4 regions of the Pelosinus baikalensis genome follow, and region 1 is predicted to be linked to each of the others. Evidence: riboswitches for the same ligand, from Rfam matches in the RefSeq annotation. Region 1 holds a riboswitch; each other region holds the start of a gene.
The links. Region 1 has a riboswitch for S-adenosylmethionine ahead of metK (methionine adenosyltransferase). Riboswitches for the same ligand answer to the same signal wherever they lie in the genome.
Positions count from the first base shown of each region.

Region 2: another riboswitch for S-adenosylmethionine. It lies ahead of LMF89_RS20850 (pyridoxal phosphate-dependent aminotransferase); the one in region 1 lies ahead of metK (methionine adenosyltransferase).
Region 3: another riboswitch for S-adenosylmethionine. It lies ahead of metX (homoserine O-acetyltransferase MetX); the one in region 1 lies ahead of metK (methionine adenosyltransferase).
Region 4: another riboswitch for S-adenosylmethionine. It lies ahead of LMF89_RS07400 (trans-sulfuration enzyme family protein); the one in region 1 lies ahead of metK (methionine adenosyltransferase).

Region 1 covers NZ_JAJHJB010000006.1:116,123-118,331, reverse strand. The annotation lists gene metK (methionine adenosyltransferase) at 193-1,383, opposite strand; SAM riboswitch class I at 1,444-1,546, opposite strand; gene coaBC (bifunctional phosphopantothenoylcysteine decarboxylase/phosphopantothenate--cysteine ligase CoaBC) at 1,603-2,209, opposite strand, start outside.
Region 2 covers NZ_JAJHJB010000041.1:12,906-15,114, forward strand. The annotation lists gene LMF89_RS20850 (pyridoxal phosphate-dependent aminotransferase) at 1-860, opposite strand, end outside; SAM riboswitch class I at 935-1,039, opposite strand; gene LMF89_RS20855 (MFS transporter) at 1,213-2,209, shown strand, end outside.
Region 3 covers NZ_JAJHJB010000025.1:48,172-50,380, forward strand. The annotation lists gene metX (homoserine O-acetyltransferase MetX) at 1-787, opposite strand, end outside; SAM riboswitch class I at 893-993, opposite strand; gene LMF89_RS16510 (transaldolase family protein) at 1,150-1,827, opposite strand; gene LMF89_RS16515 (PTS glucitol/sorbitol transporter subunit IIA) at 1,889-2,209, opposite strand, start outside.
Region 4 covers NZ_JAJHJB010000007.1:71,428-73,636, forward strand. The annotation lists gene LMF89_RS07400 (trans-sulfuration enzyme family protein) at 1-1,040, opposite strand, end outside; SAM riboswitch class I at 1,123-1,225, opposite strand; gene LMF89_RS07395 (diacylglycerol/lipid kinase family protein) at 1,407-2,209, opposite strand, start outside.

The DNA of each region.
Region 1 (2,209 bases):
GGTATTCCTTTTAGAGGATTCAGCTTGCCTATTTATATCTTAACACGATTTTGTAGCATATAACTGATTTTTACCTTCATAATTATCATAAAATTAAAAAGAGGGAAGCTCATTGTTCCCTCTTTTTTGGCTATAGCATATACAATTCCCATGAAATTCAGAAAAATCCTGCTAAAACAGCTAACGTCCCAATTATAGATTAGCCTCTTTACGAAGCGTTTCTGCTTTATCGGTCCTTTCCCATGGTAAATCCACATCCGTACGACCAAAATGCCCATAAGCCGCTGTTTGGCGGTAGATAGGGCGACGTAAATCTAACGCTTTAATAATACCAGCCGGACGCAAATCGAAATGCTTTTTAATAAGCTCAGCAATTACATCTTCATCCACCTTAGCAGTCCCAAAAGTTTCTACCATAATCGATACTGGATGAGCCATACCAATAGCATAGGCTAGCTGAATTTCACATTTATCTGCCAATCCTGCTGCAACAACATTCTTAGCTACGTAACGTGCAGCATAAGCTGCAGAGCGGTCAACTTTGGTACAATCTTTACCAGAGAAAGCACCACCACCATGACGAGCCATTCCGCCATAGGTATCAACAATTATTTTTCGACCAGTCAAACCAGCATCACCTTGTGGTCCACCGATTACAAAACGACCTGTCGGATTGATATAGTATTTGGTTTTCTCATCTAATAATTCTGCTGGAACAATAGGAGCAATTACTTTCTCAATCAGATCTTTTTCAATGGTTGCCAGTTCAACTTCAGGGCCATGCTGAGTCGATATAACAATGGTATCAACGCGAAGGGGTTTACCGTCTTCGTATTCTACTGTAACTTGAGTTTTACCATCAGGACGCAGATAACTTACTTCCTCATTTTTGCGCACCTCTGCTAAACGACGAGCCAATTTATGAGCTAGAGCGATTGTTAATGGCATGTATTCAGGAGTTTCATTGGTAGCATAACCAAACATCATTCCTTGGTCACCAGCCCCAATGGATTCAATTTCGTCCATTTGACCTCGTTTGGCCTCTAAAGACTTATCAACGCCTAAAGCAATATCAGCTGATTGTTCTCCAATGGAAACCAGCACACCGCATGTATCTCCATCAAAACCATATTTTGCACGTGTATAACCAATTTCTTTCACCGTGTCACGTACAATTTTTGGGATATCCACATAACAACTTGTAGTGATTTCACCAACTACATGTACTTGCCCTGTCGTAATAAGAGTTTCACAAGCTACACGTCCCATTGGATCTTTTGCCATGATTGCATCTAATACACTATCTGAAATTTGATCTGCTATTTTATCTGGATGGCCTTCAGTAACTGATTCTGATGTAAATAAAACTCTCTTTTTTTTCACAAATCATACCCCCATTTATTAATAAACAATAAAAAACACCCATAGGGAGGGTGTTACACTCTCCCATCTTGCGGATTATTCCGCAGGAATTGGCACCGTTTTGGATTCCAAATGGTTGCCGCGGTTTCATTGGGCCAATCCCTCCACCAACTCTTGATGAGCATATCATATAAAATTGTATCAAATTAAATACTAATGTAAAATAATAAAAAAATCAACCTATTTTCGACATTCTGCGAGAATTTTATCCAAAATAATGTTTGCCATGTGTTCTTTGGACATTTTGGATAACTCTTCAATCCGCCCATCACGGTATAACACCTTCGCTATATTGTGATCTGCATTAAACCCAACGCCTGGAACAGATACATCATTAGCAATAATCATATCCAGATTTTTTTTTGCTAGTTTCTCTTGAGCATGGAGAACCAGCTGCTGAGTTTCCGCAGCAAAGCCAATTAGCATCTGCTGTTTTTTCAACTGACCAAGTTCTAATAATATATCAGGGTTTCTTTCTAACACAAGCTGTAATGTATCGCCAGTCTTCTTAATTTTGTGTTCTGCAGTACTTTGTGGACGATAATCGGCTACAGCAGCAGCTTTGATTACAATGTCACTCTCATTATAATGCGCCAATACAGCAGTCCTCATATCTGATGCGGCTTCTACATATTCGACTTTAATTCCGCAGGCAACTTTTAAATTGGTAGGTCCTGATATTAACGTAACAGTTGCTCCTCTTGCAGCAGCAGCACTTGCTAAAGCATATCCCATCTTCCCGCTAGAGCGATTGCCAATATATCTTACAGGATCAATCGCTTCTTTC
Region 2 (2,209 bases), on a different contig from region 1:
GCCTGGGCGGCGGCTACTTGCAGGGGAGCGGCTGCTCCTACCGTCAAGAAGTCATGCATTTTACGTATGGATCGGCTGATTTCGCCGGAAGCAATCACATAACCAATGCGCCAGCCTGTTACGCTATAGGTTTTCGAAATGCTATTGATGGTTATGGTTCGTTCTGCCATGCCGGGCAAGGTAGCCAGAGGAATGTGTTTTATTTCATCATAGATGATGTGTTCATAGATTTCGTCTGTAATTGCCAAGACATCATATTGAATACATAGTTTGGCAATGAGATCCAGCTCTTCACGGTTAAAAACCTTACCAGTAGGGTTATTTGGAGTATTAATAATAATGGCTCTGGTGCGGTTTGAAAATGCCGCTGTTAATTCTTCCTTATTAAAGCTAAATTCTGGTGGATGCAGTTGGACGTATTTGGGACTAGCGCCACATAATACGGCATCAGGACCATAGTTTTCGTAAAAAGGCTGAAATATAATGACTTCATCCCCAGGGTTAATAGTGGCTAAGAGGGTTGCTACCATGCCTTCTGTTGAACCGCAGCATACGGTGATTTGAGTTTCCGGGTCAATATCAATGTTATAGTCTCTTTTGTTTTTCAAAGTAATAGCATCTCTGAGTGACTTAGTCCCCCAGGTAATTGCATATTGATTGTGATCTTCTAAAATTGCTTTAACAGCGGCCTCTTTTATTTGATCCGATGCCGGAAAATCAGGAAAGCCTTGTGCAAGATTAATGGCTTTATGAGCGGCAGCAATACGAGACATTTCTCTAATAACTGATTCTGTAAAACGACCAGCTTTTTCTGAGGCATATTTACGCAGAGTTTGAGCTTGTTGTGAATTTTGATTCATAGTATTGACTCCTTTGCATTTACAATAAAAAAATCTTCTTCATAAGATGAAGAAGATTCTATTTTCAAAAATGATCTTCATCTCCCAGGAAATTCCTGTTGGAATTGGCACCGTTCGCATTGCGCGGTGGTTGCCGTAGCTTCATCGGGCCAATACCCTCGGCTAACTCTTGATGAATGTATGTAGTTGATGAAAGTAATAGTAGCATGAGTTTCTACTTGGTGTCAAGGAGAATTGAGAAAATAGTATCACTCGTCAATTGACATGTAAACTTAACGAAAGTATAATGTGTTAATATGAATGGAAGTCCATTGTAAAAACACTTATATTCATAATTGAGGAGGATTATCGTATGGGGCAGACAAAAACAAGTTTTCGATGGAAATTAGCAGGACTTATGTTTTTTATTAGTTTTATTTCTTACATGGATCGAGTCAATTTATCAGTAGCCACTCCCACTATTATGCAAGAATTAGGCTTTACCAAAATGGATATGGGATTTATACAGACGGCTTTTTTTGTTGGTTATGCTTTGATGCAAATACCAGGTGGAATCATGTCTGAATTTTGGGGGCATCGCAGGGTGCTGGCGATAGCAGCTACTTGGTGGTCCGCCTTTACAGTATTAACAGGGGCATGTAGTAACTTTACCTCATTTATTCTGGCGAGAAGTCTGTTTGGCATAGGCGAAGGTCCTATGGCACCTGCTTTTGGAAGATTTATTTACCGTTGGTTTAATAATAATGAAAAGGGACGTGCTTCTTCGTTTATGTTAAGCGGTGTATTTTTTGGACCGGTTGTTGGTCCAACGCTTACGATCCTATTAATGATGAATTTTGGCTGGCGTTCCGTATTTATTATTTTTGGTGGAGTGGGTTTACTATTGGCAGCACTTTGGTATTATTTAGCTAAGGATACTCCCCATGAGAGTAAGTTTACCAATGCTGCAGAGGCAGATTACATAGAAGAAGGTCTGATGGTAGATAGTGATAAAAAAGAACTGGCACCTTGGCGTGCTTTTTTGGGATCTTCCCAGTTTTGGGCCATTGGGATTCAATATTTTATAACTGATTATATTATGTATGTATTTTTAGCTTGGTTGCCATTATACTTAATAGAGGCTCAGAATTTTTCTTTGCAGAAAATGGGGATTGCTGCTTCTTTTCCTTGGGCGGCATTATGTATAGTAACGGCTACATGCGGCTATATCAGTGATAAATTAGTCGCTTCCGGTGTGTCAAGGCATAAATCCCGCACTTTATTTGGTATTCTAGGATTAATTATCTGTTGCATAACTCTTTACCTGGGAGCAGTGGCAACTGTGCCTTGGCTGAATGTATTATGGCTAA
Region 3 (2,209 bases), on a different contig from region 1:
AACAGCCATTACGACGCTTTCGTCCAAATTTTCCTTCCATTGACATTTCACTCTGATAGGTAATCATACCAACAGCCCTAGCAATTGCTAATCCCTTCTCGGGACCAATCCCGCCATAGTAGTTTCCCTCTCGCCACTCTGGATCAAGGATAATAGCCTGTCGTCCTACCTTATTGTAAGCAATCGACTGAGAAGAGGCATATCCAGGAGCGGCAATCACCATAACTCCATCCATAAAATCAGGATAGGCTACCGACCATTCCAAAGATTGCATCCCTCCCATAGACCCACCAATGATTAACTTTACATGATGAACCCCTAATACATCCAATAACCTCTTTTGTACATGAACCGTATCAAGCAAAGTAATTTCCGGGAAATTCATACCATAGGGCAAGCCAGTGTCTGGGTTTGGAGAAGCAGGACCCGTTGTTCCCTGACAGCCACCAAGTACATTTGCACAAATAATAAAAAACTTTTCTGTATCCAAGGGACGTCCTGGGCCAACCAAAGGCTCCCACCAGCCTTTTTCATCATGCTGAGTATGAGCAGAAGGATGGCTGTCACCCGTTAATGCATGGTTCAATAAGATGACATTATCTCCACCTTCTGATAAATGACCATATGTTTCATATGCTACAACAACCTCATCTAACCTTCCGCCTAAACTAAGATGCAAAGGATGTTCCTTATTGGCTACCCTGGCTAATTTCAAATAAGATCTCCACTTAAATCCTGAAAAGTGAGTTATTGTTATCTCTAAAACACAGCTGTCTTTTAACAGCATTCATACCCTCTCCTTATTCTAGATTATAGAAAAATATTTGCTTTCTTTTTTGTATAATAAAAAACCCTTCTCACAAATAAGAAGGGTTTTATGATATACTAAACCCTCTTATCTCCCAGGATTACTCCTGCTGGAATTAGCACCACTGCATTACTGCCGGTTGCCGGGTGTCATCGGGCCAGTCCCTCGACCACTCTAGATAAGAGCTCATTATTAAATTGTAACGTTGTAAACCTAACTTTTTTTATACTATACCATGTAATATCGACAATAGCAATATTTTACAGGTAATCTCGTTAATAAATCCGCAGCAACATATCTATAACTAAAGAACTCCTAGCTTCATAATCGCATCTCCTTGATTAAACCTCACCTAATATTGCTCCTTTACCATAAACACTTTCCCAATCCTCAATAAACGTATTGACACTCCACTCCGTCAAAGGATGGTGATACAAGTTGATAAAAACATCTTCACTAACCGTTACACCATGAGTACCAGCTAAACAAACTTTCTGCACTTGTTCTACATTTTTAAAACTGGCTGCTAACACTTGCGTTTTAATATGATAAGTATCGAAAATTTTTACAATATCAGCTACTACCTTTACACCATCACCAGAAATATTATCAATTCTGTTTACGTATGGCGCTACAAAACTAGCGCCAGCTTTTGCAGCCATAAGCGCCTGTTGTGGAGTAAACACAGCAGTTGCAGTAACTTTTATATTCAATTTCTGTAGAGTCATCATCGCCTTAAACCCTTCAGGCACAACCGGAATTTTAATATAAATATTGCCATTAAGAATCTGGCTTACATATTCCGCTTCCTTAACTATTTCTTTGGCATTTGTACTTAATACCTGCACATGGAGCATTTTTTCACTGCCAATTATAGATACTATTTCTTGAAGGATTTCAATATAGGGTCTCTTTTCTTTGGCTAGAATAGTTGGATTGGTCGTAATACCATCAATTGGATAATATTCATTGGCACTTGTTATAAAATCAACTTTCGCACTATCAAGTAATATATTCATTCGAACCCCCCCTTAGCTACTCCTTTCCAATCCATCTGAAAGGTTCATCGCATAACAACATCTATTCTCTGTATATAGAAATAACATCGCCAATTTTTATAGCAGGCAATGCCTTATCCTCAAGATATACACTTCCGCCTAACCCTTCTGTATTGCCATCAAACCGCAAGGTTATATGACCCAAATTTTCCAAATTAGCCTGCACTTCATCGCCTACATATACAACCTTATATTCTTGACCAGCTATGACTAAAACATCACCTTGTTTAACGCTATCTGAAACCTCATTGCCACAATGCAATACGCAATAATCAGCCAATTCCTCCGGAGCATTATCTTTGAAAATAATGATCAGCTTTTCCTCATAAAAAGCTGACACTAA
Region 4 (2,209 bases), on a different contig from region 1:
TCACGAACCTCAATCGGCACGTCAGCATGAGTTTGAACCGCCGGTAAAGTGATCAGAGATTCTACTCCACCAAGGCTTTCTGCAAAGCGAATCATTTGTACTTTACGCAGTACTTGCTTAACCCTTTCCGGATGATCTACTACAAAAGACAGCATACCGCCATAACCAGATGATTGACTATCATGTATATCTTTGCCTTGATGATCAGCTAATCCTGGGTAGTACACCTTAACAACTTTGGGATGACGAGTCAGCCACTGCGCAATAGTTTGCGAGTTTTCATTATGCTTTTCCATCCGCAATGCCAATGTTTTCATACTGCGAATCAATAGCCAACTATCATTAGGTCCCAAAATTCCTCCTGTTGAATTTTGGATGTAACGTATCGAGGCACCTAAATCGGCATCCCGAGCAACAACTAATCCGCAGACCAAGTCGTTATGACCCGCTAAATACTTACTGCCACTGTGAATTACCACATCAGCTCCCAAATCTAAGGGACGTTGAAAATATGGTGTTAAGAACGTATTATCAACGATAACTTGAATATTGTTTCCTTTGACTAATTTTACAATAGCACGAATATCGACAATCTTCATTAACGGATTGGTAGGTGTTTCTACCAATATTGCTTTAGTAGCAGGTGTAATACTCTGTGCAACTTCTTCTATGTTACTGCCATCTACAAAACTTACTGTTAAGCCAAAATTACTAAATATTTTATCAATGACCCGATATGTACCACCATAGCAGTCTTCTACAACCACCAAGTGATCTCCGGTCTTATACAACATTAATATAGCCGTAATCGCAGCCATCCCCGAAGCAAATGCCAAACCGACTGCACCATTTTCCAGTGTAGCAATCCCTTCTTCTAATACTTTTCTTGTTGGGTTCTGGCTACGAGTATAATCAAACCCCGTGCTCTCACCAAGAGCGGGATGACGAAACGTTGCTGATTGATATACAGGAGTGCTTATTGCTCCCGTTTTTTCATCTGTACAGACCCCAATATGCACAATTTTTGAATTTTGTTTCATAAATACCTCCTGAATCTTTATTTTTTTTAAATTAAATAAACCCCTTTCCGAGGAAAGAGGTTTATTTAAAGCAACCATCTTCCTCTTATCTGTCAGGATTCTCATCCTGCTGGAATTAGCACCACTGCATTACTGCCGGTTGCTGGGTGTCATCGGGCCAGTCCCTCGACCACTCTCGATAAGAGCTTATTCATTTTTAAGATTATACCATATGGTATTCTATGTGGTCAATATTCCATTTACACTTTTAATGCCTTTTAGCGATTTTAGTTTTAATTTTGTTAATCAACTCAGCGAATAAAACATATAAAACGAATTGAACCACAAAGACGCAAAGGACACAAAGGGGTCTATATACTTTCTTGACTAGGAACAGAAAACTTCAATCTTTCTGGGTAGTATCGTAACGCTAAGAGGCAGCTTGGGACCCAGTTCTCCATCTAAGTCGCTTTCTACTTCTTCAGCACATTCTATATAAATAGTTTCCGCCTGTAGACAAGTAACATATTTACTATTACAGTGAATACCTTTTAAAAAGCTAATAAACAAACTCATTAATTCAGGCAGATTACACTTTTTCACAATAAGTACGTCCAATTTTCCATCATCAATTTTAGCATGAGGTACCAAATTAGGAAATCCGCCAACAGTACCACTATTCATTATTAAAAATAAAAAAATATCTTCCTCAATGATTTGCTGTTCTGTAATAATTCGCATTTTTAATGCTTTAAAATTAGGTAATTCTCCAAGTCCCTTTAAATAATATGCAATTTTCCCCAACGTGTTTTTCAGCATACTATCTGCATTATGAGCTACTGATGTCATCAATCCAGCACTAGCAACATTGAAAAAGTATTCATCATTGACTTTACCTACATCAATTCTCTTACGCTGTCCCTTTGTAATTGTCTCTACACAAGTATCAATATTTTTATCTAACTGCAAATACGCTGCAAAATCGTTAGATGTACCACTTGGAATAATACCTAGGGGCAGGTCTATTTCCTGTCTGAGCATATTATTTATTACACTATGGATGGTACCATCCCCACCGGATACGATAATACCATCTACAGCAATTTCTTTTACCAGCATGATAAAAGCATCACTCTCTTGCTCATTGCTAACCCTGAGGGGAATTATGATACAATCTTCTTTTTGAAAAG